Regions from separate parts of the Mitsuaria sp. TWR114 genome, predicted to be linked through region 2. Evidence: riboswitches for the same ligand, from Rfam matches in the RefSeq annotation. Region 2 holds a riboswitch; each other region holds the start of a gene.
What was found. A riboswitch is a leader RNA that binds a small molecule or an ion and turns the genes downstream of it on or off. The one in region 2 is predicted to bind S-adenosylhomocysteine.

Region 1 (11,929 bases), on a different contig from region 2:
GGTCGGCCGCCTGGCCCAGCGGCGGGCCCTGGCCCTCCTGCGCCTGCTTCGCGACCCAGGGGTTGACCACCGGCGTGAGCATCTCGCCGAACATCCGCTGCGCCGACGGCGCCACCCGGTTGGGCGCGGCATAACGCAGCGCGACGTCGAACTCGCTGTCGTCGATCTCGACCAGCTGGTCGAGCGCGGACACGCGGATGTCCATGTCCGGATGCTCGCGCTGGAAGGCCTCCAGGCGCGGGATCAACCACAGCGACGCGAACGAGGCGAAGGTGGTGACGTTGACCACGCGTCGGCCGCGCGTCGAGCGGATCTGGCGCACGGTGCTGTCCAGCCGCTCCAGCATCGGCTCGACCGCCGCCAGCAGCAGCTTGCCGTCCGGCGCCAGCTCGACATGGCGGGTGCCACGCAGGAAGAGCGTGGCGCCGAGTTCCTCCTCCAGCGACCGGATCTGGCGGCTGATGGCGGACTGGGTCAGGTAGAGCTCGTCGGCGGCGGCGCTGAAGCTCAGGCGCCGGGCCACCGCCTCGAAGGCGCGCAGCGGACCGACGGCGAGCGGGCGATGTCGAGGCGGATTCATGCGCGGATGGTATCAATCGACGCGCGAAGACTCATTGGACCGGCATGCGGGGCAACCCTAATATCCCTCCATGTCCACGAGGAACGCCGCCAGGTGCGCGGGCCGCCCGGCGGACGGGGAGCCGATCATGAACGTCATGCAAAAGTCATCAATCCAGGTCAGCCGCGACGATGCCGCGTGGGCGTTGTCCGCGGGCGAGGCGATGAGCCTGCCGATCGGCCCGGGCCGCCGCGAGCTGCATGTGCTCGACGGGCGCGTCTGGGTGACGCAGCGCGGCGACCTGAACCTGCCGGCCCAGGACTTCTGGCTGTCGGCCGGCGAGACCCTGGAAGTGGCCAGCGGCACCGAACTGGTCGTGGAAGCCTGGCCGACCGCCCGCTTCCAGCTGATGGTGCCGCCGCAGGCCTGCGCCGCCCAGCGCGCGCGGCGCGTCAGCCGGCTGCCTTCTTTCGGGCAGCTGTTCGGCCAGCGCCTGGCGAACGCTTGAGCGCCGGAGCCGTGGCCTTGACCGGTTTCAGCTTCCTGTCGGTGCTGGGCTCGGCGGTGGTGCCGGCGCTCTTCTTCGGCGTGCTGGCCTTCGGCTTCGCATTGGCCGAGCGCAAGGCCGACTCCATCGCCAGCCGCCCCCAGGGCAGCATCAGCGCCGGCGACTCCAGCGTCTCCTCCGGCGGCCGGAAGTAATTCAGGCTGGCGACCTCCTGTCGCCCGTCCTTGCCAGTCTTCGCGTACCGGAAGGGCTCGCAGCCGGCCTCGAGGTAGCGCGGCTGGCTGACGGCGTCCGCCTTCAGGTAGAGCTCGTCGCGGCTGATGATGGCCAGAAACAGGTCGTCGACATAGAGCCCGAAGCCCCCGAACATCCGCCGCGCCAGCACCGGCCCGAGCGGCGCCAGCAGCTCCATGCAGTGGTTGGCGAAATCGCTGCCCGCGCCGGCGACGCGCCGGACGGTTCCCGTGGTGGTGGTGCCTCGTGCCATGGCGGCGACTCTAGCAACCCGCGTCCGGCGCGGCCACAATGGCCGGCTCCGGGGCCCGTCGGTCCCGCTGGGCAACGCGAAGGGGCCGGATGGATCCGAACGACAAGCTGCCGATTTCCGAAGACCGCCAGGCGCTGCGCGAGCGCCTGATCCGCGAGCGCCTGGACCTGCCGGGCCGCCTGGAACTCGCGGACCTGGTGCAGGGCGTGCTGCGCGTGTGGCTGGTGGGACGCAAGGAAAAGCGCATTGCGGCGTACTGGCCGATCAAGGGCGAATTCGATCCGCTGCCGGCGCTGTACCGCTGGAGCGAGGTCGATCCCGAACGCCGCATCGGCCTGCCCGTCGTCGATCGCGAGCAGGGGCGCCTGCGCTTCCACGTCTGGTATCCCGGCTGCCCGATGGAAGAGGACGCGACCGGCATCACCAAGCCCAAGGACACCGAGGCCTTCGAGCCCGAACTCCTGCTGCTGCCCTGCCTGGGCTACGGCCCGGGCGGCATCCGCATGGGCTACGGCGGCGGCTTCATGCTGCGCACCATCGCGCAGATCCAGCCCCGGCCGCAGGCCGTGGGCGTCGGTTTCAGCCACGGCTTCCAGCCGACGCTGACCGCCCAGCCGAACGACGTGCGGCTGGACGCGATGCTGACCGAGATGGGAGTGGTCTGGGAGAATCCGCGCGCATGAATGCCGTCGATTCCCCCGTCCGCCCGACCGCCGACACGCTGGATGCGCTGTATGTGGCCCACCTCGCCGAGCAGCAGCGTCGCACCGAACACGCGCTCCAGCGCGGTGGCTACGACGCGCTGCTGATCGCGTCCGGTGTCGAGAAGTTCGCCTTCCTCGACGACCGGCCCTACGTCTTCCAGCCCAATCCCCACTTCAAGCTGTGGGTGCCGCTGATCCGCCATCCGGACAGCTGGCTGGTGATCCGTCCCGGCCACCGGCCCCGGCTGGTCTACGTCCAGCCCGAGGACTACTGGCATGTGCCGCCCGAGGCGCCGAGCGGCTTCTGGGTGGAGCACTTCGAAATGATCGTCGTGCGCACCCCCGGTGAGGCGCTGCCCTACCTGCAGCTGCCGGGCGAGCTGGCGATCGTCGGCGAGGCCGACGCGGCGCTGGGCGACATCGTCCCGAACAACCCGCCCGAGGTGCTGAACCCGCTGCATCACGCGCGCGCGGTGAAGACCGGCTACGAGCTGCTGCGCCTGCGCGAGGCGTCGACGCTGGGCGCGACGGCGCACCTGGCCGCGCAGCGCGCCTTCCGCGAAGGCCGGTCGGAGGCGGCGATCCATGCCGCCTACCTCCGGGCCTGCGGCCTGGCCGAGCGCGACCTGCCCTACGGCAACATCGTCGCGCTGAACCAGCACGCCGCGGTGCTGCATTACCAGTACCAGGACCAGCGGGCGCCGGCGCAGTCGCTGTCGCTGCTGATCGACGCGGGCGCGCACAGCTGCGGGTATGCCTCGGACATCACCCGCACCACCGGCAACGGCGACGCCAGCTTCCAGGCGCTGGTCGACGCGATGGAGGCCGCGCAGCTGCGCCTGGTCGATCGCGTGCGCGCGGGCGTCGACTACCGCGACATCCACCTGGCCTCGCACCGCGAGATCGCCGGCGTGCTGCGGCAGCTGGGCATCGTGCGGATGGACGAGGACGCGATGCTCGCGCAGGGCGTGACCTCGACCTTCCTGCCGCATGGCATCGGCCACCTGCTCGGCCTGCAGGTGCACGACATCGGCGGCTTCATGGCCGGCGAGGACGGCGGCACGATCCCCAAGCCCGACGGTCACCCCTACTTGCGGCTGACGCGCATGCTGCAGCCCGGCATGGTGGTGACGATCGAGCCGGGGCTGTACTTCATCCCGATGCTGCTGGACAAGCTGCGCGCGACGCCCGCGGCGGCGCAGGTGGACTGGGCGCTGGTCAAGCACCTCAGCGCCTTCGGCGGCGTGCGCATCGAAGACGATGTCGCCTGCCGCCACAGCGGCGCGCCCGAGAACCTGACGCGGGACGCGTTCGCGGCGCTGGGCTGAGCGCTGGCGCCCTCGGCGCCCACCCCGTCACGCATGAAAAAAGGGCCCGCGGGCCCTTTCGTTCATCGTTCCGGTCGTCGAGCGGCGCCCGATGACGGTCGCTGGCGGGCGCTCGCCCGCCGGCCTCAGGCTGCCTTGCGGCGGCGCGCCATGCCCAGGCCGACCAGCGCCAGCCCGGCCAGCGCCAGCGAACCCGGCTCCGGCACGGTCGTCAGCTGCACGTTCCAGTTGTTGATCACGCCGACGTCGGCGCCGGCCAGGTCGGCCACGCGCAGCGTCCAGGTGCCGAAGGCGTCCTGGCCGTTGAAGGCCGACAGCAGTTCTTCCGCGCGGAAGCTGCCGGTGAACGGCGCGGCGCCATTGGCGACGGCGGTGGTCGCCGCATCGTCGAAGACGGTGTTGAAGAAGTTGTCGGCCGATCCGCCGCGGCGGTTGAACAGCTGGACGGTGGTGCCGGTCGGCGCGATCAGCCAGATCGCCAGGTCGGCGTCATAGGTGTGGCGCAGGTCGACGATCGAGACGTTGACGTCGCTCAGCGTGCCGCGGGTGTCGACGTTCAGCGTGGAGGTCACGACGCAGCGGTCGCAGATGGCGGTCGGCGTGGTGCTGGAGGCGGTCACGACCGCGGCTTGGGCGGTGAAGGCGGTGGTCAGGGAGGCGGCGCAGACGGCCAGCAGACGCTTGAAGTTCATGGAGTCAGGGTCACAAAAAAGGTGGCTTGTGACTCCATGTAAGCAGTGTTCATGCCAATGAATTAGGGATGGCGTTCGAATCCCTTCTGGCATAGGCACTTGGCGCTGTTTCCGTGAACAATTCCCGGCGCTCCGCGCGTGCGGTTTTAACGAACTGTCAAGAATCCCGACGTTGGCTGCTTGCGCCGTCCCCTCAGCTGATGCGAGGGCCGAGGGGATGAAACGGATTTCTGGGACTCAGAACCGATAGCCCACGCCGACGCCGATCAGCAGCGGATCGATCTTGAACTTGCCGACCGACGCGCCCTTGGAGCGCACCTCGGTGTCCATCTTGAGCTTCTTGATGTCGAGGTTGATCGACCACCTCGGATCCAGCATCACGTCGAAACCGACCTGCAGGGCCAGGCCGACGCTCTGCTTCTCGATGCTGGGCGCCAGCGCCGCCTGCACGGCCGGCTCGAAGCGGGCGCTGGAGAAGCGCGTGTAGTTGAGGCCGGCGCCAAGGTAGGGGCGGAACTGCCCGTCCGGGTTGAAGTGGTACTGCAGCGTCAGCGTCGGCGGCAGGTGCTTCACGGTCCCGATGCGCACGCCGTTGCTGCGCAGCGTGTGCCGTTGCGGCACGGTCAGGATCAGCTCGGTCGCCAGGTTCGGCGTGATGAAGTAGCTGATGTCGACTTCGGGAATCGTCTTGCGGCTCAGCGACAGGCCGAGCCCGGTCCGGTCCTTGTCCGCCGGGTCGATGTTCACCGCGCGGGCGCGGATCACCCAGGGGCTGCCCTGCGCATGCGCGGGCAGCGCGGTGGTCGTCATCAGCGCCGTGAGCGCCATGAGCGCCGCGGCGCCGAGGGACAAGCGGGATCGGGTGGGGATGCGGGACATACGTTCACTCCTGGTCAATGGGTGACCGGCATTGAACGTGGGCCCCGGGCCGCTGGCCTTGACCGTTCACAAGGAACGGCGGCGCGGCATGAAGACCGCCCGCGGCGGCGCGGACCGCTTGCGCGGGGTCAAGCTTGGGCGGCGAGACCGAGGCGTTTGCACAACTCCAGCGTCAGCGCGCTCTGGTTGAGCGTGTAGAAGTGCAGCCCCGGCACGCCGCCGGCGATCAGGCGCTCGCACAGTCGCGTGACGACGTCCAGGCCGAAGGCGCGCACGGAGGCGGCGTCATCCATGTAGCCCTCCATCTTCAGCGCGACCCAGCGCGGGATCTCGATGCCGTCGCGCTGCGCGAACTGCGCGATGCGCGCGTAGTTGTTGATCGGCATGACGCCCGGCACGATCGGCACCTCCACGCCCAGGGCGCGGGAGGCCTCGACGAAGTGGAAGTAGGCATCGGGGTTGTAGAAGAACTGCGTGATCGCGCCGCTGGCGCCGGCGCGCACCTTGTCGGCGAAGAACTGCAGGTCGCGCGCCGCGTAGCGCTGCTGCGGGTGGTACTCGGGATAGGCCGCGACCTCGATGTCCCAGTCCTCGCCCTGCGTCTCGCGGATGAAGCGCACCAGCTCGGCGGCGTAGCGGAACTCGCCCGCCGTGGCCGTGCCGCTGGGCAGGTCGCCGCGCAGCGCGACGACGCGGCGGATGTCCTGCGCGCGGTAGGTCGCCAGGATCTCGGCGATGTTCTCGCGCGTGGAGCCGACGCAGGACAGGTGCGGCGCGGCGTCGAAGCCCTGCGACGCGATGTCGGCGACGGTCGACAGCGTCTTCTCGCGCGTGGAGCCGCCGGCGCCGTAGGTGACGCTGAAGTACTGCGGATTCACCGCGCGCAGTTCCTGCACGACGGTCTTGAGCTTCTCGGTGCCGACGGGCGTGTTGGGCGGGAAGAATTCGATGCTGACCGGCGTCGTCATGGTTGTTGGATCCAGATGAAGAATTCGGTGTTGCCGTCGCCACCGGTGACGGGGCTTTCGAACCAGCCCTTGACGACGAGGTCGCGCTTCTCGGCGGCGGCCACGGCCTGTTCCTTGACCACGGCGTACTGCGACTTGTCCTTGACGATGCCGTTCTTGTTCAAGGCCTTGGGGCCGAGCTCGAACTGCGGCTTGATCAGCAGCAGCGCCTGGCCTTGCGGCTTGAGCCAGCCGGCCACGTGCTTGATCGTGCCGATCATCGAGATGAAGCTCAGGTCGCCCACGACGAGGTCGAAAGGCTCGGCGGGCACATAGTCCTTCACGTGCATGCCTTCGAGGGCCGTCACGCGCGGGTCGGCCTTCAAGGTCTCGTGCAGCTGGCCGTGGCCGACGTCGATGCCGGTCACGTGCGCCGCGCCGGCCTTGAGCAGCACGTCGGTGAACCCGCCCGCGCTCTGGCCCATGTCCAGGGCCGAGAAACCGGCCACCGACACGCCGACCTTGGCCAGCGCACCCTCGAGCTTGAGCCCGCCGCGCGAGACGTAACGCAGTTCGGCATCGTTCGTCACGCGCATGGGGGTGGTCTCGGGCAGGTCCTCGCCGCACTTGCGCACGACGGTCCAGCCCTTGGGGCCTTCCCACTCGACCGCGCGTGCGTCGATCAGCCGCTGGGCAGCCGAGCGCGTGGGCGCCAGGCCAAGGGAAAGAAGCCGCTGATCAGCACGCATGGTCGGGTCTCGGTTCAGTCGACGGTCAGTCGATCAATAGCGGTAGGTGTCGGGCTTGTAGGGACCGGCCTTGCTGACGCCGATGTAGGCGGCCTGCTCGTCGGTCAGCTCGCTCAGCTGCGCGTTCAGCGTCTTGAGCTGCAGGCGCGCGACGTGCTCGTCCAGGTGCTTGGGCAGCACGTAGACCTGGCCCACGGCATAAGCGTCCTTGTGCGCGAACAGCTCGATCTGCGCGATGGTCTGGTTGGCGAAGCTCGAGGACATCACGTAGCTCGGGTGGCCGGTGCCGCAGCCCAGGTTCACGAGGCGGCCCTTGGCCAGCAGGATGATGCGCTTGCCGTCCGGGAAGATCACGTGGTCCACCTGCGGCTTGATCTCTTCCCACTCGTACTGCTCGAGCGAGGCGACGTCGATCTCGTTGTCGAAGTGACCGATGTTGCAGACGATCGCGTTGTGCTTCATCGCAGCCATGTGCTCGTGGCGGATCACGTTCTTGTTGCCGGTCGTGGTCACGAAGATGTCGGCCTTGTCGGCGGCGTATTCCATCGTCACGACGCGGAAGCCCTCCATCGCGGCCTGCAGCGCGCAGATCGGATCGATCTCGGTGACCCAGACCTGGGCCGACAGCGCGCGCATCGCCTGCGCCGAGCCCTTGCCCACGTCGCCGTAGCCGGCGATCACGGCGATCTTGCCGGCGACCATGACGTCGGTGGCGCGCTTGATGCCGTCCACCAGCGACTCGCGGCAGCCGTAGAGGTTGTCGAACTTGCTCTTGGTGACCGAGTCGTTGACGTTGATCGCGCGGAACAGCAGCGTGCCCTTGGCCGACATCTCCTTCAGGCGATGCACGCCGGTGGTCGTTTCCTCGGTCACGCCGATGATCTCGGCGCTCTTGCGGGTGTACCAGGTCGCGTCTTCGGCGATCTTCTTCCTGATCGCGGCGAACAGGATGCGCTCTTCCTCGCTACCCGGATTGGCCAGGACCGACAGGTCCTTCTCGGCCTTCTGGCCCAGGTGCATCAGCAGCGTCGCGTCGCCGCCGTCGTCCAGGATCATGTTGGGGCCTTCGCCCGCTTCGCCCTTGGCGCCGAACTCGAAGATGCGGTGGGTGTAGTCCCAGTAGTCTTCCAGCGTCTCGCCCTTGTAGGCGAAGACGGGGGTGCCGACGGCGACCAGCGCGGCGGCGGCGTGGTCCTGCGTCGAGAAGATGTTGCACGAGGCCCAGCGGACTTCGGCGCCCAGCGCCTGCAGCGTCTCGACCAGCACGGCGGTCTGGATCGTCATGTGCAGCGAGCCGGTGATGCGCGCGCCCTTGAGCGGCTGGGCCGCGGCGTATTCCTCACGGATCGCCATCAGCGCGGGCATCTCGCTCTCGGCGATCTTGATCTCCTTGCGGCCCCAGTCGGCCAGCGACAGGTCTTTGATCAGGTACTGGTCTTGGGCCAGCGGCTTCAGTTGGGCGTTCATGCGGACTCCTGCGAGGAAGGGCCGTCGACGCCAGCGATCAGGACATGGGGAGAAGTGGGGAGGGCACTTGCCGCTCGGTCCTCACCCGGCCTGCGAAGGGTCGACGGGTGAGCGCGGTTGCCATGGCCGCGGGCACGTCGCCGCGCGGCGGTTCCGAGCCTGGCCTCGATGGGATGGGAGGTCGCAACGCTCCTCGGAACAGGGCGCGATTGTAGACATGTTCCGTTCGACGGCTTGATGACAGCGTCACGGTCGGGGCCACAATCGCCCCTTATGCGAACGATCCCCCCGCTCAGCGACTGTCCCCGCGCGGCCTGGCTCCCCCTGCGCGGGGTGCTGACCGACATCGACGACACCCTGACGGCCGAGGGCGACATCGCCCCCGCCGCGCTGGCGGCCCTGCATCGGCTGCAGGGCGCCGGCGTCCCGGTCATCGCGATCACCGGCCGGCCCGCGGGCTGGAGCGCGCCCTTCGCGTTGGACCGGCCCCTGCGGGGGATCGTGGCGGAGAACGGCGGGGTGCTGCTGCACCGGGAGAACGACGCGCTGGTCACCGAGTTCGCCCAGGACGACGCGACGCGACGGGAGAACTTCGCGCGTCTGCAGGCCTGCGCGGGGGCGATCGTGGCGACGGTGCCGGGCGCCCAGCTGGCGCGCGACAGCGCGGGGCGGCTGACCGACATCGCGGTCGACCACAGCGAATTCACGCGGCTGGACGACGACGCGATCGCCGCCGTCTGCGACCTGATGCGCGCCCATGGGCTGGTGGCGACGGTGAGCTCGATCCACGTCAACGGCTGGATCGGGGAACACAGCAAGTGGACCGCCGCCCAGTGGGCGGTGAAGCGGCTGACCGGGCGAGCGTTCGATCCGCGGGAGTGGGTCTATGTCGGCGACTCGACGAATGACCAGCTGATGTTCGAGCGGGTGCCCCTGTCGGTGGGGGTGGCCAACATCGCGCGTTTCCTGCCGATGCTGGATCACCCGCCGGCCTACGTCACCGCCAGCGAGCGCGGCGACGGTTTCGCGGAAGTGGCCCGCGCCTTGCTGGCCGCGGCCGGCTGAGGGCGGGTCGGCGCGTCCTCGACGGCCGGGACGCGCGGCCGGGGCTGGCGCCCTTCGACCGGATCCCAGGCATGCCGCCCGACCAGCGCCGACACTCCCGGCCAGTCATGCCCGCGCGGCAGCACCCGCGCCAGGCTCGCATGGCTGACGCGTCCGCCGACGGCCACGAGCCGCTCCGCCACCTCGATGCGCCGGCGCCGCAGCCGCGGCAGCAGCCAGCGGTTGGTCGGGCGCTCGCGCAGCACGCTGGGATGCGGCATGCAGCGGTGCTCCGCCATCAGCAGGTGGCGCAGCAGCACCTCCAGTCCGAACGGGTCGAGGTGGCGCCAGTCGGTGCTCAGCCGCGCCAGCGCGAAGCGCAGGTTGGCCTGGGCGTCGGAACGCGCGACATGGAAACGGTTCTGGCCAGTCATGAACATCGGGGCCTCCGATCGGGGGAGATCGATGCGCCCGCGCGGCAAGCGCGGCGCCTGTCCTGGATGTCGGCGGGCGCGCGGGGGTTCTGAAGCCCGAGGATGTCCCCAAAAACGTCACGAAACGCAAACGCCCCTCGACCTGAGGGGGGCCTCGTCGGAGGGAGGCGAGACCCCCGAACGTGGACGGGGCCGCCGGAAAAAGCGAAGGGCCGCGCGAGGCGGCCCTTCCGGGTGGGGGTGAGGCGTCAGCCGGCCTCGGGGTGGCGGGCCTTCCAGGCGCGCATCGCTTGCCGGTAGCGGTCCATCGCCAGGTCGTGCAGGTCGAAGATGCACGGGTCGCAGCCGTTGCCGCAGCAGGCGTCGATGTCCGGCTGCACGGGCGGCTGGGGCATCGGGTCGTCGGCCTCGAGCGAGGCCGGCGCCGCGGCGGGGTCGGGCAGGGCGGTGGTCATGACCGGGAGGCTCCGCGAGGGCTTCGGCCCCCGCGGCGCACGCTCAGCGACGGACCGGCGGCGGTCCCGAGTGGGCCGAGCGCTGCAGGTGACGGAAGGTGATCCGGCCCTTGGTCAGGTCGTAGGGCGACATCTCCAAGGAGACGGCGTCGCCAGCCAGGATGCGGATGTGATGCTTGCGCATCTTGCCGCCCGTGTAGGCGATGACCTGGTGGCCGTTCTCCAGCGTCACGCGAAAGCGCGAGTCCGGCAGGATTTCGTTGACGACACCCTGCATTTCAATCAGTTCTTCCTTGGCCATACGGGAGGCTCCTTTCTTGAAATCGATAAGGGCGCCGGCCGCGGTCTGCCGCGGGCCTTCGCCTCGGGAATCACGGGCGCGCCGTCAATGGCAGCGCGCCCAGGCCGTGCCTTCGGTCTCCGCGTAGCGCAACGCGGCGCGGCGGGTCTCGAAGGTCGGCACGAATCGCATGACGCGATCGATGCTGGCCATGCCGCGTCCGATCGGATCGAGACGGCCGCGGCGAATCCGCCGTCGGCATGGGGTTTGGTCATCGGTGAGACAAGGAATCGCCCCACCTCAATGCTTTTGGTTCGCATAGTTTTCATGAGGTGTGCGCCTTGACAGGCAATCGCAATAAGCAACCGTCTTGGCGCGGTTTGGGAATGTGCCCTTTCCCTGTTTCGATGGCGCGAAGCCGGGGCGGGACACGAAGAGGTGCTCCAGCAGCCGTTCGCCCAAGGACGATCGAACCGGCCGAAGCCAGAAACGCGCAAGCGCACGAACCGGGGGTTGATGCTGGTGCGAGCCGCTCGCAGAAAGGTCCGTGAGAGGGACCGGAGGGGCTGCAGAAGAAGACCTGAAGAGGGTGGTCTTGTGCGAATCAAGCTGCGGATTGTAGCGCAAGCGCGCGAATTGCGCAGCGTCGCTTGCAGTCAGGACGCGGGGATCGTGCGGAAGGGCCGGCGGTTGGCGGGCGGCGCAAGCCCGACGAGCGCGACGAGCACCGCCTGCCGGTCGCGGCGGATCGTGCAAGCGGTCCGCCGGAACGGGCATGCGGCCCCGGGGGCCGCTGCCTACGATGAATCCATCCCTCGCGAGGTCCGCCGGCAAGCGCCCCCGTCGAGGGGAAATCCCTCCACCCTGTCATCCCTCCAAGGACGGAATCCCATGAGCAAGATCTGGTTCATCACCGGCGCCAACCGCGGCTTCGGGCTGGAGATCGCCAAGGCGGCGCTGGTCGCCGGCGATCGCGTCGTCGCCACCGGCCGCGATGTCGCGGCGCTCCAGGACGCCTATGCGGCGCACGCCGACGCCGTGCTGTGCCTGCCGCTGGACGTCAGCCGCGAGGCCGACGCGGTCCACGCGGTCGAGCAGGCCGTCGCGCGCTTCGGTCGCATCGACGTGCTGGTCAACAACGCGGGGTATGGCCAGCTGGGCCTGTTCGAGGCCATCGGCGCCGACGACATCGAGCGCCAGTTCGCCACCAACGTCTTCGGCCTGATGCACGTCACCCGGGCGGTGCTGCCGGTCATGCGCCGGCAGCGCGACGGTCACGTGATCAACATCGCCTCGGTCGGCGGTTTCCGCGGCTTCGATGGCGCGGCGGTCTACTGCGCGACGAAGTTCGCCGTCGATGGCTTCAGCGCCTCGCTGGCGCCGGAGCTGGCCGGCT
Region 2 (11,929 bases):
CCCTGAGGCGGCGCGGCGCTCAGCCCGAGTGCTCGTCCACGGGCGGATCGGGCTCGCCGATCGCGCGCCGGGTGAGCGCCGACTGCTCGCCGATCCAGCGCGCGAACTCGACGACCTCGGGCCGCTGTCGCCCGTGCGCCGACATCATGAGCCAGTAGACCGTCGGGCAGTCGGTACGGCCGGCCGCGCCGAAAGGCTCGACCAGCTCGCCGCGCTCCAGCGCCTCGTAGATCAGCGGCAGCCGCGCCAGCGCGACCGCCTGGCCCGAGACCGCGGCCTGGATCTGCTGGTAGGTGAAGTTCAGGTACATCCAGCGCCGCGGCTGCAGGTCGGGCGCGCCGTGCAGCGCCAGCCAGCGCCGCCAGCTCAGGAACAGGCCGCTGGGGCGCTGGTCGTCCTCCTCGGCCAGCGTGTACTGGCGCAGGTCGGCCGCCTGGCCCAGCGGCGGGCCCTGGCCCTCCTGCGCCTGCTTCGCGACCCAGGGGTTGACCACCGGCGTGAGCATCTCGCCGAACATCCGCTGCGCCGACGGCGCCACCCGGTTGGGCGCGGCATAACGCAGCGCGACGTCGAACTCGCTGTCGTCGATCTCGACCAGCTGGTCGAGCGCGGACACGCGGATGTCCATGTCCGGATGCTCGCGCTGGAAGGCCTCCAGGCGCGGGATCAACCACAGCGACGCGAACGAGGCGAAGGTGGTGACGTTGACCACGCGTCGGCCGCGCGTCGAGCGGATCTGGCGCACGGTGCTGTCCAGCCGCTCCAGCATCGGCTCGACCGCCGCCAGCAGCAGCTTGCCGTCCGGCGCCAGCTCGACATGGCGGGTGCCACGCAGGAAGAGCGTGGCGCCGAGTTCCTCCTCCAGCGACCGGATCTGGCGGCTGATGGCGGACTGGGTCAGGTAGAGCTCGTCGGCGGCGGCGCTGAAGCTCAGGCGCCGGGCCACCGCCTCGAAGGCGCGCAGCGGACCGACGGCGAGCGGGCGATGTCGAGGCGGATTCATGCGCGGATGGTATCAATCGACGCGCGAAGACTCATTGGACCGGCATGCGGGGCAACCCTAATATCCCTCCATGTCCACGAGGAACGCCGCCAGGTGCGCGGGCCGCCCGGCGGACGGGGAGCCGATCATGAACGTCATGCAAAAGTCATCAATCCAGGTCAGCCGCGACGATGCCGCGTGGGCGTTGTCCGCGGGCGAGGCGATGAGCCTGCCGATCGGCCCGGGCCGCCGCGAGCTGCATGTGCTCGACGGGCGCGTCTGGGTGACGCAGCGCGGCGACCTGAACCTGCCGGCCCAGGACTTCTGGCTGTCGGCCGGCGAGACCCTGGAAGTGGCCAGCGGCACCGAACTGGTCGTGGAAGCCTGGCCGACCGCCCGCTTCCAGCTGATGGTGCCGCCGCAGGCCTGCGCCGCCCAGCGCGCGCGGCGCGTCAGCCGGCTGCCTTCTTTCGGGCAGCTGTTCGGCCAGCGCCTGGCGAACGCTTGAGCGCCGGAGCCGTGGCCTTGACCGGTTTCAGCTTCCTGTCGGTGCTGGGCTCGGCGGTGGTGCCGGCGCTCTTCTTCGGCGTGCTGGCCTTCGGCTTCGCATTGGCCGAGCGCAAGGCCGACTCCATCGCCAGCCGCCCCCAGGGCAGCATCAGCGCCGGCGACTCCAGCGTCTCCTCCGGCGGCCGGAAGTAATTCAGGCTGGCGACCTCCTGTCGCCCGTCCTTGCCAGTCTTCGCGTACCGGAAGGGCTCGCAGCCGGCCTCGAGGTAGCGCGGCTGGCTGACGGCGTCCGCCTTCAGGTAGAGCTCGTCGCGGCTGATGATGGCCAGAAACAGGTCGTCGACATAGAGCCCGAAGCCCCCGAACATCCGCCGCGCCAGCACCGGCCCGAGCGGCGCCAGCAGCTCCATGCAGTGGTTGGCGAAATCGCTGCCCGCGCCGGCGACGCGCCGGACGGTTCCCGTGGTGGTGGTGCCTCGTGCCATGGCGGCGACTCTAGCAACCCGCGTCCGGCGCGGCCACAATGGCCGGCTCCGGGGCCCGTCGGTCCCGCTGGGCAACGCGAAGGGGCCGGATGGATCCGAACGACAAGCTGCCGATTTCCGAAGACCGCCAGGCGCTGCGCGAGCGCCTGATCCGCGAGCGCCTGGACCTGCCGGGCCGCCTGGAACTCGCGGACCTGGTGCAGGGCGTGCTGCGCGTGTGGCTGGTGGGACGCAAGGAAAAGCGCATTGCGGCGTACTGGCCGATCAAGGGCGAATTCGATCCGCTGCCGGCGCTGTACCGCTGGAGCGAGGTCGATCCCGAACGCCGCATCGGCCTGCCCGTCGTCGATCGCGAGCAGGGGCGCCTGCGCTTCCACGTCTGGTATCCCGGCTGCCCGATGGAAGAGGACGCGACCGGCATCACCAAGCCCAAGGACACCGAGGCCTTCGAGCCCGAACTCCTGCTGCTGCCCTGCCTGGGCTACGGCCCGGGCGGCATCCGCATGGGCTACGGCGGCGGCTTCATGCTGCGCACCATCGCGCAGATCCAGCCCCGGCCGCAGGCCGTGGGCGTCGGTTTCAGCCACGGCTTCCAGCCGACGCTGACCGCCCAGCCGAACGACGTGCGGCTGGACGCGATGCTGACCGAGATGGGAGTGGTCTGGGAGAATCCGCGCGCATGAATGCCGTCGATTCCCCCGTCCGCCCGACCGCCGACACGCTGGATGCGCTGTATGTGGCCCACCTCGCCGAGCAGCAGCGTCGCACCGAACACGCGCTCCAGCGCGGTGGCTACGACGCGCTGCTGATCGCGTCCGGTGTCGAGAAGTTCGCCTTCCTCGACGACCGGCCCTACGTCTTCCAGCCCAATCCCCACTTCAAGCTGTGGGTGCCGCTGATCCGCCATCCGGACAGCTGGCTGGTGATCCGTCCCGGCCACCGGCCCCGGCTGGTCTACGTCCAGCCCGAGGACTACTGGCATGTGCCGCCCGAGGCGCCGAGCGGCTTCTGGGTGGAGCACTTCGAAATGATCGTCGTGCGCACCCCCGGTGAGGCGCTGCCCTACCTGCAGCTGCCGGGCGAGCTGGCGATCGTCGGCGAGGCCGACGCGGCGCTGGGCGACATCGTCCCGAACAACCCGCCCGAGGTGCTGAACCCGCTGCATCACGCGCGCGCGGTGAAGACCGGCTACGAGCTGCTGCGCCTGCGCGAGGCGTCGACGCTGGGCGCGACGGCGCACCTGGCCGCGCAGCGCGCCTTCCGCGAAGGCCGGTCGGAGGCGGCGATCCATGCCGCCTACCTCCGGGCCTGCGGCCTGGCCGAGCGCGACCTGCCCTACGGCAACATCGTCGCGCTGAACCAGCACGCCGCGGTGCTGCATTACCAGTACCAGGACCAGCGGGCGCCGGCGCAGTCGCTGTCGCTGCTGATCGACGCGGGCGCGCACAGCTGCGGGTATGCCTCGGACATCACCCGCACCACCGGCAACGGCGACGCCAGCTTCCAGGCGCTGGTCGACGCGATGGAGGCCGCGCAGCTGCGCCTGGTCGATCGCGTGCGCGCGGGCGTCGACTACCGCGACATCCACCTGGCCTCGCACCGCGAGATCGCCGGCGTGCTGCGGCAGCTGGGCATCGTGCGGATGGACGAGGACGCGATGCTCGCGCAGGGCGTGACCTCGACCTTCCTGCCGCATGGCATCGGCCACCTGCTCGGCCTGCAGGTGCACGACATCGGCGGCTTCATGGCCGGCGAGGACGGCGGCACGATCCCCAAGCCCGACGGTCACCCCTACTTGCGGCTGACGCGCATGCTGCAGCCCGGCATGGTGGTGACGATCGAGCCGGGGCTGTACTTCATCCCGATGCTGCTGGACAAGCTGCGCGCGACGCCCGCGGCGGCGCAGGTGGACTGGGCGCTGGTCAAGCACCTCAGCGCCTTCGGCGGCGTGCGCATCGAAGACGATGTCGCCTGCCGCCACAGCGGCGCGCCCGAGAACCTGACGCGGGACGCGTTCGCGGCGCTGGGCTGAGCGCTGGCGCCCTCGGCGCCCACCCCGTCACGCATGAAAAAAGGGCCCGCGGGCCCTTTCGTTCATCGTTCCGGTCGTCGAGCGGCGCCCGATGACGGTCGCTGGCGGGCGCTCGCCCGCCGGCCTCAGGCTGCCTTGCGGCGGCGCGCCATGCCCAGGCCGACCAGCGCCAGCCCGGCCAGCGCCAGCGAACCCGGCTCCGGCACGGTCGTCAGCTGCACGTTCCAGTTGTTGATCACGCCGACGTCGGCGCCGGCCAGGTCGGCCACGCGCAGCGTCCAGGTGCCGAAGGCGTCCTGGCCGTTGAAGGCCGACAGCAGTTCTTCCGCGCGGAAGCTGCCGGTGAACGGCGCGGCGCCATTGGCGACGGCGGTGGTCGCCGCATCGTCGAAGACGGTGTTGAAGAAGTTGTCGGCCGATCCGCCGCGGCGGTTGAACAGCTGGACGGTGGTGCCGGTCGGCGCGATCAGCCAGATCGCCAGGTCGGCGTCATAGGTGTGGCGCAGGTCGACGATCGAGACGTTGACGTCGCTCAGCGTGCCGCGGGTGTCGACGTTCAGCGTGGAGGTCACGACGCAGCGGTCGCAGATGGCGGTCGGCGTGGTGCTGGAGGCGGTCACGACCGCGGCTTGGGCGGTGAAGGCGGTGGTCAGGGAGGCGGCGCAGACGGCCAGCAGACGCTTGAAGTTCATGGAGTCAGGGTCACAAAAAAGGTGGCTTGTGACTCCATGTAAGCAGTGTTCATGCCAATGAATTAGGGATGGCGTTCGAATCCCTTCTGGCATAGGCACTTGGCGCTGTTTCCGTGAACAATTCCCGGCGCTCCGCGCGTGCGGTTTTAACGAACTGTCAAGAATCCCGACGTTGGCTGCTTGCGCCGTCCCCTCAGCTGATGCGAGGGCCGAGGGGATGAAACGGATTTCTGGGACTCAGAACCGATAGCCCACGCCGACGCCGATCAGCAGCGGATCGATCTTGAACTTGCCGACCGACGCGCCCTTGGAGCGCACCTCGGTGTCCATCTTGAGCTTCTTGATGTCGAGGTTGATCGACCACCTCGGATCCAGCATCACGTCGAAACCGACCTGCAGGGCCAGGCCGACGCTCTGCTTCTCGATGCTGGGCGCCAGCGCCGCCTGCACGGCCGGCTCGAAGCGGGCGCTGGAGAAGCGCGTGTAGTTGAGGCCGGCGCCAAGGTAGGGGCGGAACTGCCCGTCCGGGTTGAAGTGGTACTGCAGCGTCAGCGTCGGCGGCAGGTGCTTCACGGTCCCGATGCGCACGCCGTTGCTGCGCAGCGTGTGCCGTTGCGGCACGGTCAGGATCAGCTCGGTCGCCAGGTTCGGCGTGATGAAGTAGCTGATGTCGACTTCGGGAATCGTCTTGCGGCTCAGCGACAGGCCGAGCCCGGTCCGGTCCTTGTCCGCCGGGTCGATGTTCACCGCGCGGGCGCGGATCACCCAGGGGCTGCCCTGCGCATGCGCGGGCAGCGCGGTGGTCGTCATCAGCGCCGTGAGCGCCATGAGCGCCGCGGCGCCGAGGGACAAGCGGGATCGGGTGGGGATGCGGGACATACGTTCACTCCTGGTCAATGGGTGACCGGCATTGAACGTGGGCCCCGGGCCGCTGGCCTTGACCGTTCACAAGGAACGGCGGCGCGGCATGAAGACCGCCCGCGGCGGCGCGGACCGCTTGCGCGGGGTCAAGCTTGGGCGGCGAGACCGAGGCGTTTGCACAACTCCAGCGTCAGCGCGCTCTGGTTGAGCGTGTAGAAGTGCAGCCCCGGCACGCCGCCGGCGATCAGGCGCTCGCACAGTCGCGTGACGACGTCCAGGCCGAAGGCGCGCACGGAGGCGGCGTCATCCATGTAGCCCTCCATCTTCAGCGCGACCCAGCGCGGGATCTCGATGCCGTCGCGCTGCGCGAACTGCGCGATGCGCGCGTAGTTGTTGATCGGCATGACGCCCGGCACGATCGGCACCTCCACGCCCAGGGCGCGGGAGGCCTCGACGAAGTGGAAGTAGGCATCGGGGTTGTAGAAGAACTGCGTGATCGCGCCGCTGGCGCCGGCGCGCACCTTGTCGGCGAAGAACTGCAGGTCGCGCGCCGCGTAGCGCTGCTGCGGGTGGTACTCGGGATAGGCCGCGACCTCGATGTCCCAGTCCTCGCCCTGCGTCTCGCGGATGAAGCGCACCAGCTCGGCGGCGTAGCGGAACTCGCCCGCCGTGGCCGTGCCGCTGGGCAGGTCGCCGCGCAGCGCGACGACGCGGCGGATGTCCTGCGCGCGGTAGGTCGCCAGGATCTCGGCGATGTTCTCGCGCGTGGAGCCGACGCAGGACAGGTGCGGCGCGGCGTCGAAGCCCTGCGACGCGATGTCGGCGACGGTCGACAGCGTCTTCTCGCGCGTGGAGCCGCCGGCGCCGTAGGTGACGCTGAAGTACTGCGGATTCACCGCGCGCAGTTCCTGCACGACGGTCTTGAGCTTCTCGGTGCCGACGGGCGTGTTGGGCGGGAAGAATTCGATGCTGACCGGCGTCGTCATGGTTGTTGGATCCAGATGAAGAATTCGGTGTTGCCGTCGCCACCGGTGACGGGGCTTTCGAACCAGCCCTTGACGACGAGGTCGCGCTTCTCGGCGGCGGCCACGGCCTGTTCCTTGACCACGGCGTACTGCGACTTGTCCTTGACGATGCCGTTCTTGTTCAAGGCCTTGGGGCCGAGCTCGAACTGCGGCTTGATCAGCAGCAGCGCCTGGCCTTGCGGCTTGAGCCAGCCGGCCACGTGCTTGATCGTGCCGATCATCGAGATGAAGCTCAGGTCGCCCACGACGAGGTCGAAAGGCTCGGCGGGCACATAGTCCTTCACGTGCATGCCTTCGAGGGCCGTCACGCGCGGGTCGGCCTTCAAGGTCTCGTGCAGCTGGCCGTGGCCGACGTCGATGCCGGTCACGTGCGCCGCGCCGGCCTTGAGCAGCACGTCGGTGAACCCGCCCGCGCTCTGGCCCATGTCCAGGGCCGAGAAACCGGCCACCGACACGCCGACCTTGGCCAGCGCACCCTCGAGCTTGAGCCCGCCGCGCGAGACGTAACGCAGTTCGGCATCGTTCGTCACGCGCATGGGGGTGGTCTCGGGCAGGTCCTCGCCGCACTTGCGCACGACGGTCCAGCCCTTGGGGCCTTCCCACTCGACCGCGCGTGCGTCGATCAGCCGCTGGGCAGCCGAGCGCGTGGGCGCCAGGCCAAGGGAAAGAAGCCGCTGATCAGCACGCATGGTCGGGTCTCGGTTCAGTCGACGGTCAGTCGATCAATAGCGGTAGGTGTCGGGCTTGTAGGGACCGGCCTTGCTGACGCCGATGTAGGCGGCCTGCTCGTCGGTCAGCTCGCTCAGCTGCGCGTTCAGCGTCTTGAGCTGCAGGCGCGCGACGTGCTCGTCCAGGTGCTTGGGCAGCACGTAGACCTGGCCCACGGCATAAGCGTCCTTGTGCGCGAACAGCTCGATCTGCGCGATGGTCTGGTTGGCGAAGCTCGAGGACATCACGTAGCTCGGGTGGCCGGTGCCGCAGCCCAGGTTCACGAGGCGGCCCTTGGCCAGCAGGATGATGCGCTTGCCGTCCGGGAAGATCACGTGGTCCACCTGCGGCTTGATCTCTTCCCACTCGTACTGCTCGAGCGAGGCGACGTCGATCTCGTTGTCGAAGTGACCGATGTTGCAGACGATCGCGTTGTGCTTCATCGCAGCCATGTGCTCGTGGCGGATCACGTTCTTGTTGCCGGTCGTGGTCACGAAGATGTCGGCCTTGTCGGCGGCGTATTCCATCGTCACGACGCGGAAGCCCTCCATCGCGGCCTGCAGCGCGCAGATCGGATCGATCTCGGTGACCCAGACCTGGGCCGACAGCGCGCGCATCGCCTGCGCCGAGCCCTTGCCCACGTCGCCGTAGCCGGCGATCACGGCGATCTTGCCGGCGACCATGACGTCGGTGGCGCGCTTGATGCCGTCCACCAGCGACTCGCGGCAGCCGTAGAGGTTGTCGAACTTGCTCTTGGTGACCGAGTCGTTGACGTTGATCGCGCGGAACAGCAGCGTGCCCTTGGCCGACATCTCCTTCAGGCGATGCACGCCGGTGGTCGTTTCCTCGGTCACGCCGATGATCTCGGCGCTCTTGCGGGTGTACCAGGTCGCGTCTTCGGCGATCTTCTTCCTGATCGCGGCGAACAGGATGCGCTCTTCCTCGCTACCCGGATTGGCCAGGACCGACAGGTCCTTCTCGGCCTTCTGGCCCAGGTGCATCAGCAGCGTCGCGTCGCCGCCGTCGTCCAGGATCATGTTGGGGCCTTCGCCCGCTTCGCCCTTGGCGCCGAACTCGAAGATGCGGTGGGTGTAGTCCCAGTAGTCTTCCAGCGTCTCGCCCTTGTAGGCGAAGACGGGGGTGCCGACGGCGACCAGCGCGGCGGCGGCGTGGTCCTGCGTCGAGAAGATGTTGCACGAGGCCCAGCGGACTTCGGCGCCCAGCGCCTGCAGCGTCTCGACCAGCACGGCGGTCTGGATCGTCATGTGCAGCGAGCCGGTGATGCGCGCGCCCTTGAGCGGCTGGGCCGCGGCGTATTCCTCACGGATCGCCATCAGCGCGGGCATCTCGCTCTCGGCGATCTTGATCTCCTTGCGGCCCCAGTCGGCCAGCGACAGGTCTTTGATCAGGTACTGGTCTTGGGCCAGCGGCTTCAGTTGGGCGTTCATGCGGACTCCTGCGAGGAAGGGCCGTCGACGCCAGCGATCAGGACATGGGGAGAAGTGGGGAGGGCACTTGCCGCTCGGTCCTCACCCGGCCTGCGAAGGGTCGACGGGTGAGCGCGGTTGCCATGGCCGCGGGCACGTCGCCGCGCGGCGGTTCCGAGCCTGGCCTCGATGGGATGGGAGGTCGCAACGCTCCTCGGAACAGGGCGCGATTGTAGACATGTTCCGTTCGACGGCTTGATGACAGCGTCACGGTCGGGGCCACAATCGCCCCTTATGCGAACGATCCCCCCGCTCAGCGACTGTCCCCGCGCGGCCTGGCTCCCCCTGCGCGGGGTGCTGACCGACATCGACGACACCCTGACGGCCGAGGGCGACATCGCCCCCGCCGCGCTGGCGGCCCTGCATCGGCTGCAGGGCGCCGGCGTCCCGGTCATCGCGATCACCGGCCGGCCCGCGGGCTGGAGCGCGCCCTTCGCGTTGGACCGGCCCCTGCGGGGGATCGTGGCGGAGAACGGCGGGGTGCTGCTGCACCGGGAGAACGACGCGCTGGTCACCGAGTTCGCCCAGGACGACGCGACGCGACGGGAGAACTTCGCGCGTCTGCAGGCCTGCGCGGGGGCGATCGTGGCGACGGTGCCGGGCGCCCAGCTGGCGCGCGACAGCGCGGGGCGGCTGACCGACATCGCGGTCGACCACAGCGAATTCACGCGGCTGGACGACGACGCGATCGCCGCCGTCTGCGACCTGATGCGCGCCCATGGGCTGGTGGCGACGGTGAGCTCGATCCACGTCAACGGCTGGATCGGGGAACACAGCAAGTGGACCGCCGCCCAGTGGGCGGTGAAGCGGCTGACCGGGCGAGCGTTCGATCCGCGGGAGTGGGTCTATGTCGGCGACTCGACGAATGACCAGCTGATGTTCGAGCGGGTGCCCCTGTCGGTGGGGGTGGCCAACATCGCGCGTTTCCTGCCGATGCTGGATCACCCGCCGGCCTACGTCACCGCCAGCGAGCGCGGCGACGGTTTCGCGGAAGTGGCCCGCGCCTTGCTGGCCGCGGCCGGCTGAGGGCGGGTCGGCGCGTCCTCGACGGCCGGGACGCGCGGCCGGGGCTGGCGCCCTTCGACCGGATCCCAGGCATGCCGCCCGACCAGCGCCGACACTCCCGGCCAGTCATGCCCGCGCGGCAGCACCCGCGCCAGGCTCGCATGGCTGACGCGTCCGCCGACGGCCACGAGCCGCTCCGCCACCTCGATGCGCCGGCGCCGCAGCCGCGGCAGCAGCCAGCGGTTGGTCGGGCGCTCGCGCAGCACGCTGGGATGCGGCATGCAGCGGTGCTCCGCCATCAGCAGGTGGCGCAGCAGCACCTCCAGTCCGAACGGGTCGAGGTGGCGCCAGTCGGTGCTCAGCCGCGCCAGCGCGAAGCGCAGGTTGGCCTGGGCGTCGGAACGCGCGACATGGAAACGGTTCTGGCCAGTCATGAACATCGGGGCCTCCGATCGGGGGAGATCGATGCGCCCGCGCGGCAAGCGCGGCGCCTGTCCTGGATGTCGGCGGGCGCGCGGGGGTTCTGAAGCCCGAGGATGTCCCCAAAAACGTCACGAAACGCAAACGCCCCTCGACCTGAGGGGGGCCTCGTCGGAGGGAGGCGAGACCCCCGAACGTGGACGGGGCCGCCGGAAAAAGCGAAGGGCCGCGCGAGGCGGCCCTTCCGGGTGGGGGTGAGGCGTCAGCCGGCCTCGGGGTGGCGGGCCTTCCAGGCGCGCATCGCTTGCCGGTAGCGGTCCATCGCCAGGTCGTGCAGGTCGAAGATGCACGGGTCGCAGCCGTTGCCGCAGCAGGCGTCGATGTCCGGCTGCACGGGCGGCTGGGGCATCGGGTCGTCGGCCTCGAGCGAGGCCGGCGCCGCGGCGGGGTCGGGCAGGGCGGTGGTCATGACCGGGAGGCTCCGCGAGGGCTTCGGCCCCCGCGGCGCACGCTCAGCGACGGACCGGCGGCGGTCCCGAGTGGGCCGAGCGCTGCAGGTGACGGAAGGTGATCCGGCCCTTGGTCAGGTCGTAGGGCGACATCTCCAAGGAGACGGCGTCGCCAGCCAGGATGCGGATGTGATGCTTGCGCATCTTGCCGCCCGTGTAGGCGATGACCTGGTGGCCGTTCTCCAGCGTCACGCGAAAGCGCGAGTCCGGCAGGATTTCGTTGACGACACCCTGCATTTCAATCAGTTCTTCCTTGGCCATACGGGAGGCTCCTTTCTTGAAATCGATAAGGGCGCCGGCCGCGGTCTGCCGCGGGCCTTCGCCTCGGGAATCACGGGCGCGCCGTCAATGGCAGCGCGCCCAGGCCGTGCCTTCGGTCTCCGCGTAGCGCAACGCGGCGCGGCGGGTCTCGAAGGTCGGCACGAATCGCATGACGCGATCGATGCTGGCCATGCCGCGTCCCGATCGGATCGAGACGGCCGCGGCGAATCCGCCGTCGGCATGGGGTTTGGTCATCGGTGAGACAAGGAATCGCCCCACCTCAATGCTTTTGGTTCGCATAGTTTTCATGAGGTGTGCGCCTTGACAGGCAATCGCAATAAGCAACCGTCTTGGCGCGGTTTGGGAATGTGCCCTTTCCCTGTTTCGATGGCGCGAAGCCGGGGCGGGACACGAAGAGGTGCTCCAGCAGCCGTTCGCCCAAGGACGATCGAACCGGCCGAAGCCAGAAACGCGCAAGCGCACGAACCGGGGGTTGATGCTGGTGCGAGCCGCTCGCAGAAAGGTCCGTGAGAGGGACCGGAGGGGCTGCAGAAGAAGACCTGAAGAGGGTGGTCTTGTGCGAATCAAGCTGCGGATTGTAGCGCAAGCGCGCGAATTGCGCAGCGTCGCTTGCAGTCAGGACGCGGGGATCGTGCGGAAGGGCCGGCGGTTGGCGGGCGGCGCAAGCCCGACGAGCGCGACGAGCACCGCCTGCCGGTCGCGGCGGATCGTGCAAGCGGTCCGCCGGAACGGGCATGCGGCCCCGGGGGCCGCTGCCTACGATGAATCCATCCCTCGCGAGGTCCGCCGGCAAGCGCCCCCGTCGAGGGGAAATCCCTCCACCCTGTCATCCCTCCAAGGACGGAATCCCATGAGCAAGATCTGGTTCATCACCGGCGCCAACCGCGGCTTCGGGCTGGAGATCGCCAAGGCGGCGCTGGTCGCCGGCGAT
Region 3 (5,778 bases), on a different contig from region 2:
TGACCGAGGCGGACTTCCGCGGCGCGCGCTTCGCGGACCATCCCAAGGACCTCAAGGGCAACAACGACCTGCTGGTGCTGACCAAGCCCGAGGTCATCAGCGAGATCCACCGCCAGTACCTGGACGCCGGCGCCGACATCATCGAGACCAACACCTTCGGCACGACCACCGTCGCGCAGGAGGACTACGGGCTGGAGGCCTTCGCCTACGAGATGAACGTCGCTGCGGCGCGCCTGGCGCGCGAGGCCTGCGACGCGTTCAGCACGCCGGATAAGCCGCGCTTCGCGGCCGGCGCGCTCGGCCCGACGCCGCGCACGGCGTCCATCAGTCCCGACGTGAACGACCCGGGCGCTCGCAACGTCGACTTCGACACGCTGCGCGCCGCCTACTACGAGCAGGCCAAGGGCTTGCTCGAGGGCGGCGTCGACCTGTTCCTGATCGAGACCATCTTCGACACGCTCAACGCCAAGGCCGCGATCTTCGCGGTGGACCAGCTGATGGAGGACACCGGTGAGCGCCTGCCGGTGATCATCTCCGGCACGGTGACCGACGCGTCGGGCCGCATCCTGTCGGGTCAGACGGTGACGGCGTTCTGGCACTCGGTGCGCCACGCGCTGCCGCTGGCGATCGGCCTGAACTGTGCGCTCGGCGCGGCGCTGATGCGGCCCTACATCGAGGAACTGTCCAAGGCGGCCGGCGACACGCCGATCTCCTGCTACCCGAATGCCGGCCTGCCCAACCCGATGAGCGACACCGGCTTCGACGAGACGCCGGACGTCACCGGCCGGCTGGTGGGCGAGTTCGCCGCGGCCGGCTTCCTGAACATCGCCGGCGGCTGCTGCGGCACGACGCCCGACCACATCCGCGCGATCGCGCAGAAGGTCGCCGCCTACCGGCCGCGCCCGTGGGGCAGCAAGCTGTTCAGCGGACTGATCACTGAAGGCGTCTGATCCCTCCCTCTCCCTCTCCCACTTCGCGGGAGAGGGCGGGGGTGAGGGCCGGCGGGGCAGCGGCCAGGGCAGTCCACCTCAATAGAGCTTGAGCATCGCGTCCATGTGGACGCGCAGCCGGACTTCATGCGGCGCCAGACTGGCCGAGATCGCCTGCGCCGGCAAGCGCGTGTCGCGCAGCACCGGCACGGTCAGCGGCGAGCCGCTGCGGCCGATCAGCGCCGCCACCAGCGGTTCGCTCGCGCTGTGCCCGCGCTTGAGCACCATGCCCTCCTCGCCATTGGCCAGCCGGACCAGCGAGCCCGGCGGATAGAGGCCGATCGCCTTGATCAGCGCGGCGCCCGCCTCGTCGGGCTGCTGCAGCTCGTCCAGGTAGACCGCCCGCGCGGCCTGCGCCGCCGACAGCGCCCGGCGGTTGCGTCGCGGGCTCAATCGCGCGCCATAGACGTCGATGCGGCGCAGCAGGCGCGCCATCAACTCGCCGTCCGCACGGCCGGCCAGCGGGCCCGGCCCGGCGTCGTGATGCAGGCGGACCGCGGCGAGCCAGGCCTCGTCGTCGACCCCGATCCCTTGCAGCGTGGCCGCCGCGCGGTCGCCATGGCCGGCCAGGGCCTCGCGCTGCGCCTGGGCCAGCGCCTCCGGCCGCAGCGCATGCTGGTCCTGCTGGGCGGCGCTGTCCAGGTTCATCGTCAGCGCCGCCAGGCCCAGCGTGCGCCGGCGGCCCTCGCTCCAGCCGAGCTGGCGGGTCGTCATCTCCGCCAGCACCAGCGACAGCAGCGCATGCCGCGCGCTGTACTGCAGCGGCTCCTGGCCGGCGTCGTGCACCAGCATCGCCAGCGAGGCATCGGGCTGCTGCGTCAGGCGCGACAGCACCGTGTCCAGCAGCTGCGCCAGGCGCAGGAGGAAGTCCGGCCGATGCGGATCGCGCAGCACCTGCTGCGCATGCCACTGCAAATCGGCCCAGATGGCGGTGTGCGCCGGCCCCGTCGCCGCCGGCAGGGGCATGGGCCGCGTGGGCTTGTACTCGGCCTTGGCATTGGCCAGCGCGGACAGCGAGGCCCCCTGCAGCATCATCGTGTCGAGCTTGTGGGCCAGGGCGCGCTGGTATTCGCGCGTCTCGTGCGCCTGGACCCAGGGCCCGCGCGCCAGCAGCTCGCGCACCTGCGGCGTGTCGGGCAGCGGATGCCCGGCGGCGAACAGCAGGTGCCCCGCCGCGTCGCGCAGCGAGAAGGTCAGCACCTGTCCCACGCGCAGGCTGTTTGAAGGAAGTTGGACCAGATCCACGTGGCCTTCCCGGCGACCGGACGTCGCCTCCTCGTTGTTGTCGTTGTCGGATGTCGCCGTGCCTGCGCCGGTTCCCTCCACCGCGGCACGCTGCGGGCGAGCATAGGTCCGCGCGAGGCTTCGGCAGGCATTCCGGCACGAACAAAGCAGGGCCGGACCGGTAGAATGCACGCCGTTTCCGCTGCCAGCAATGCCGCATTCGCGGCATCGGGGCGGCGGTGGTTTCCGAGGAGCGTTGCGACAGGTCCCGTCATCCGGGCGCCCGCCAGGCTCGGAACGGCGCGGTCGGACCCCGGGACCCCGCTGAACAACGACGCTCACCGTCCCGCCCCGCGCGGGGTTGCGGTGAGTTGCGCGGCCCCGTCTCGATCCAGCTTCCTCCAGCCTCGAAGAGCGCCGCCGCCATGTCCGCCCTCCCTCCCGCTTCCGACGCTTCCGACGCCAGCACCGCTCCGGGCCGCGCCGCCGTCCCCCCGATGAAGCTCTCCGGCCTGGAGCCGGTGGCCATCGGCGCCGGCACGCTGTTCGTCAACGTGGGCGAACGCACCAACGTCACCGGCTCCAAGGCCTTCGCGCGGATGATCCTGAATGGCGATTTCGAGCAGGCGCTGAGCGTCGCCCGCCAGCAGGTCGAGAACGGCGCCCAGGTCATCGACATCAACATGGACGAGGCCATGCTGGACAGCAAGGCCGCGATGGTGCGCTTCCTCAACCTGATCGCCTCCGAGCCCGAGATCGCGCGCGTGCCGATCATGATCGACTCGTCCAAGTGGGAGGTGATCGAGGCCGGGCTCAAGTGCATCCAGGGCAAGGGCATCGTCAACTCGATCTCGCTGAAGGAGGGCGAGACCGAGTTCCGCCGCCAGGCCAAGCTGATCCGCCGCTATGGCGCGGCCACCGTGGTGATGGCCTTCGACGAGACCGGCCAGGCCGATACCTACGAACGCAAGATCCAGATCTGCGAGCGCGCCTACCGGCTGCTGGTCGACGAGATCGGCTTCCCGCCCGAGGACATCATCTTCGACCCCAACATCTTCGCGATCGCCACCGGCATCGAGGAGCACAACAACTACGCGGTCGACTTCATCGAGGCCACGCGCTGGATCAAAGCGAACCTGCCCGGAGCGAAGGTCAGCGGCGGCGTGTCCAACGTGTCCTTCAGCTTCCGCGGCAACGAGCCGGTGCGGGAGGCCATCCACACGGTCTTCCTGTACCACGCGATCCAGGCGGGGATGGACATGGGCATCGTCAACGCCGGCATGGTCGGCGTCTATGACGAGATCCCCGCCGACCTGCGCGAGCGCGTCGAGGACGTGGTGCTGAACCGCCGCGAGGACGCAACCGAGCGGCTGCTCGAGGTGGCCGAGTCGGTCAAGGGCGCGGCCAAGGACGACAGCGCCAAGCTGGCCTGGCGCGCGGGCGACGTCGACGCGCGGCTGTCGCATGCGCTGATCCACGGCATCACCGATTTCATCGTCGAGGACACCGAGGAGGCCTGGCAGGGCATCCGCGCCAAGGGCGGCCGGCCGCTGCACGTGATCGAAGGCCCGCTGATGGCCGGCATGAATGTGGTCGGCGACCTGTTCGGCGCGGGCAAGATGTTCCTGCCGCAGGTGGTCAAGAGCGCGCGGGTGATGAAGTCCGCGGTGGCCCACCTGGTGCCCTACATCGAGGAGGAGAAGCGCCAGCTCGCCGCCGCCGGCGCCGACGTCCGCTCCAAGGGCAAGATCGTCATCGCCACGGTGAAGGGCGACGTGCACGACATCGGCAAGAACATCGTCACGGTGGTCCTGCAGTGCAACAACTTCGAGGTCGTGAACATGGGCGTGATGGTCCCGTGCCAGGACATCCTCGCCAAGGCCAAGGTCGAAGGCGCCGACATCATCGGGCTCTCGGGCCTGATCACGCCCAGCCTGGAGGAGATGCAGCACGTCGCCGCGGAGATGCAGCGCGACGACTACTTCCGCGTGAAGAAGATCCCGCTGCTGATCGGCGGCGCAACGACCAGCCGCGTGCACACGGCGGTCAAGATCTCGCCGCATTACGAAGGGCCGGTGGTCTACGTGCCCGACGCGTCGCGCTCGGTGGGCGTGTGCTCGGACCTGCTGTCCGATGAACGCGCCACGCGCTTCATCGACGAGCTGAAGTCCGATTACGAGAAGGTCCGCGAGCTGCACGCCAATAAGAAGCAGACGCCGCTGGTGACGCTGGCGCAGGCGCGTGCGAACAAGCAGCGCGCTGACTTCACGACCTACACCCCGCCGGCGCCGCGCTTCATCGGCCGGCGCCAGTTCCGCAACTACGACCTGGCCGAACTGGCGCAGTGCATCGACTGGGGCCCGTTCTTCCAGACCTGGGACCTGGCGGGGCCGTTCCCGGCCATCCTCAAGGACGAGGTCGTCGGCGCCGAGGCCCAGCGCGTCTTCAGCGACGGCAAGCGCATGCTGCAGCGGCTCATCGAAGGCCGCTGGCTGACCGCCAATGGCGTGCTGGGCCTGTACCCGGCCGCGCAGGTCAACGACGACGACATCGAGATCTACAGCGACGAGTCGCGCTCGGAGGTGCTGATGACCTGGCGCGGGCTGCGCATGCAGTCCGAGCGGCCGGTGGTGGACGGCGTGCGCCGGCCCAACCGGGCGCTGGCGGACTTCATCGCGGCCAAGGGCACGGTGCCGGACTACATCGGGCTGTTCGCGGTCACCGCCGGCCTGGGCGTGGACAAGAAGGAGCAGCAGTTCATCGACGACCTGGACGACTACTCCGCGATCATGCTCAAGGCGCTGGCCGACCGGCTGGCCGAGGCCTTCGCCGAGCGGCTGCACCAGCGCGTGCGGATGGACTTCTGGGGGTACGCGGCCGACGAGGCGCTCAGCAACGAGCAACTGATCGCCGAGGCCTACCGGGGCATCCGTCCCGCGCCGGGCTATCCGGCCTGCCCGGACCACCTGGTCAAGCGGGACATGTTCCGCGTGCTGCAGGCCGAGGACATCGGCATGGCGCTGACCGAAGGCATGGCGATGACGCCGGCGGCCAGCGTCAGCGGTTTCTACCTCGCGCATCCGGAGGCGACCTACTTCAATGTGGGCCGCATCGGCGACGACCAGGTGGCGGACTGGGCGGCCCGCATGGCGCTGGATCCGCAGGACGCGCAGCGGGCGCTCGCGCCGCTGCTGGGCTGACGCGCCGGAGCAACGAAAACCGCAGGACGCGGCCTTGTCCTACAGGCCGCGTTTCACCAATTTACAAACGGAACAAGAACCGGGCCCCGCGACTTGTAACAGCGTGGCATTCTTCGCTCGTCCCCCGAGGTAGGGGAAAACCATAAGAGGTGAATCATGGCGTTGAATACCAATCAAAAGATCGCGGCGGGTGCAGTTGGGGCCACCGTGCTGGTCGTGGCAGCGTTCTTCGCGGGGCGGCACCAGTCGGCGCCGTCGATGCCGGACACGCCGGTCGCGGCGGCCGAGCAGCAAGGCAACATCGTCGATCGCAACGGCGCCAATGCCGCCGACGAGGCGCGCGCCGCGCGCCGCTCGGGCGACCA

Region 1: it holds a riboswitch for S-adenosylhomocysteine, as region 2 does, so the genes downstream of both, ahcY (adenosylhomocysteinase) here and ahcY (adenosylhomocysteinase) in region 2, are expected to answer to the same signal.
Region 3: it holds a riboswitch for S-adenosylhomocysteine, as region 2 does, so the genes downstream of both, metH (methionine synthase) here and ahcY (adenosylhomocysteinase) in region 2, are expected to answer to the same signal.

The regions. Positions count from the first base shown of each region.
Region 1 is NZ_VOSR01000024.1:126-12,054, reverse strand. Features, by position in the region: gene FUT87_RS01410 (LysR family transcriptional regulator) at 1-580, opposite strand, end outside; gene FUT87_RS01405 (DUF2917 domain-containing protein) at 708-1,067, shown strand; gene FUT87_RS01400 (TfoX/Sxy family protein) at 1,012-1,554, opposite strand; gene FUT87_RS01395 (5-formyltetrahydrofolate cyclo-ligase) at 1,644-2,237, shown strand; gene pepQ (Xaa-Pro dipeptidase) at 2,234-3,586, shown strand; gene FUT87_RS01385 (proprotein convertase P-domain-containing protein) at 3,712-4,278, opposite strand; gene FUT87_RS01380 (OmpW/AlkL family protein) at 4,516-5,157, opposite strand; gene metF (methylenetetrahydrofolate reductase [NAD(P)H]) at 5,286-6,125, opposite strand; gene FUT87_RS01370 (TlyA family RNA methyltransferase) at 6,122-6,853, opposite strand; gene ahcY (adenosylhomocysteinase) at 6,887-8,320, opposite strand; S-adenosyl-L-homocysteine riboswitch at 8,423-8,521, opposite strand; gene FUT87_RS01360 (HAD family hydrolase) at 8,594-9,385, shown strand; gene FUT87_RS01355 (hypothetical protein) at 9,313-9,804, opposite strand; gene FUT87_RS01350 (oxidoreductase-like domain-containing protein) at 10,047-10,253, opposite strand; gene infA (translation initiation factor IF-1) at 10,297-10,554, opposite strand; partial or broken gene FUT87_RS01340 (SDR family NAD(P)-dependent oxidoreductase) at 11,425-11,929, shown strand, end outside.
Region 2 is NZ_VOSR01000022.1:1,368-13,296, reverse strand. Features, by position in the region: gene FUT87_RS01295 (5-formyltetrahydrofolate cyclo-ligase) at 1-6, shown strand, start outside; gene FUT87_RS01290 (LysR family transcriptional regulator) at 20-1,003, opposite strand; gene FUT87_RS01285 (DUF2917 domain-containing protein) at 1,131-1,490, shown strand; gene FUT87_RS01280 (TfoX/Sxy family protein) at 1,435-1,977, opposite strand; gene FUT87_RS01275 (5-formyltetrahydrofolate cyclo-ligase) at 2,067-2,660, shown strand; gene pepQ (Xaa-Pro dipeptidase) at 2,657-4,009, shown strand; gene FUT87_RS01265 (proprotein convertase P-domain-containing protein) at 4,135-4,701, opposite strand; gene FUT87_RS01260 (OmpW/AlkL family protein) at 4,939-5,580, opposite strand; gene metF (methylenetetrahydrofolate reductase [NAD(P)H]) at 5,709-6,548, opposite strand; gene FUT87_RS01250 (TlyA family RNA methyltransferase) at 6,545-7,276, opposite strand; gene ahcY (adenosylhomocysteinase) at 7,310-8,743, opposite strand; S-adenosyl-L-homocysteine riboswitch at 8,846-8,944, opposite strand; gene FUT87_RS01240 (HAD family hydrolase) at 9,017-9,808, shown strand; gene FUT87_RS01235 (hypothetical protein) at 9,736-10,227, opposite strand; gene FUT87_RS01230 (oxidoreductase-like domain-containing protein) at 10,470-10,676, opposite strand; gene infA (translation initiation factor IF-1) at 10,720-10,977, opposite strand; gene FUT87_RS01220 (SDR family NAD(P)-dependent oxidoreductase) at 11,849-11,929, shown strand, end outside.
Region 3 is NZ_VOSR01000541.1:140-5,917, forward strand. Features, by position in the region: gene FUT87_RS18825 (homocysteine S-methyltransferase family protein) at 1-950, shown strand, start outside; gene FUT87_RS18830 (HD-GYP domain-containing protein) at 1,029-2,234, opposite strand; S-adenosyl-L-homocysteine riboswitch at 2,456-2,560, shown strand; gene metH (methionine synthase) at 2,711-5,413, shown strand; partial or broken gene FUT87_RS18840 (hypothetical protein) at 5,576-5,778, shown strand, end outside.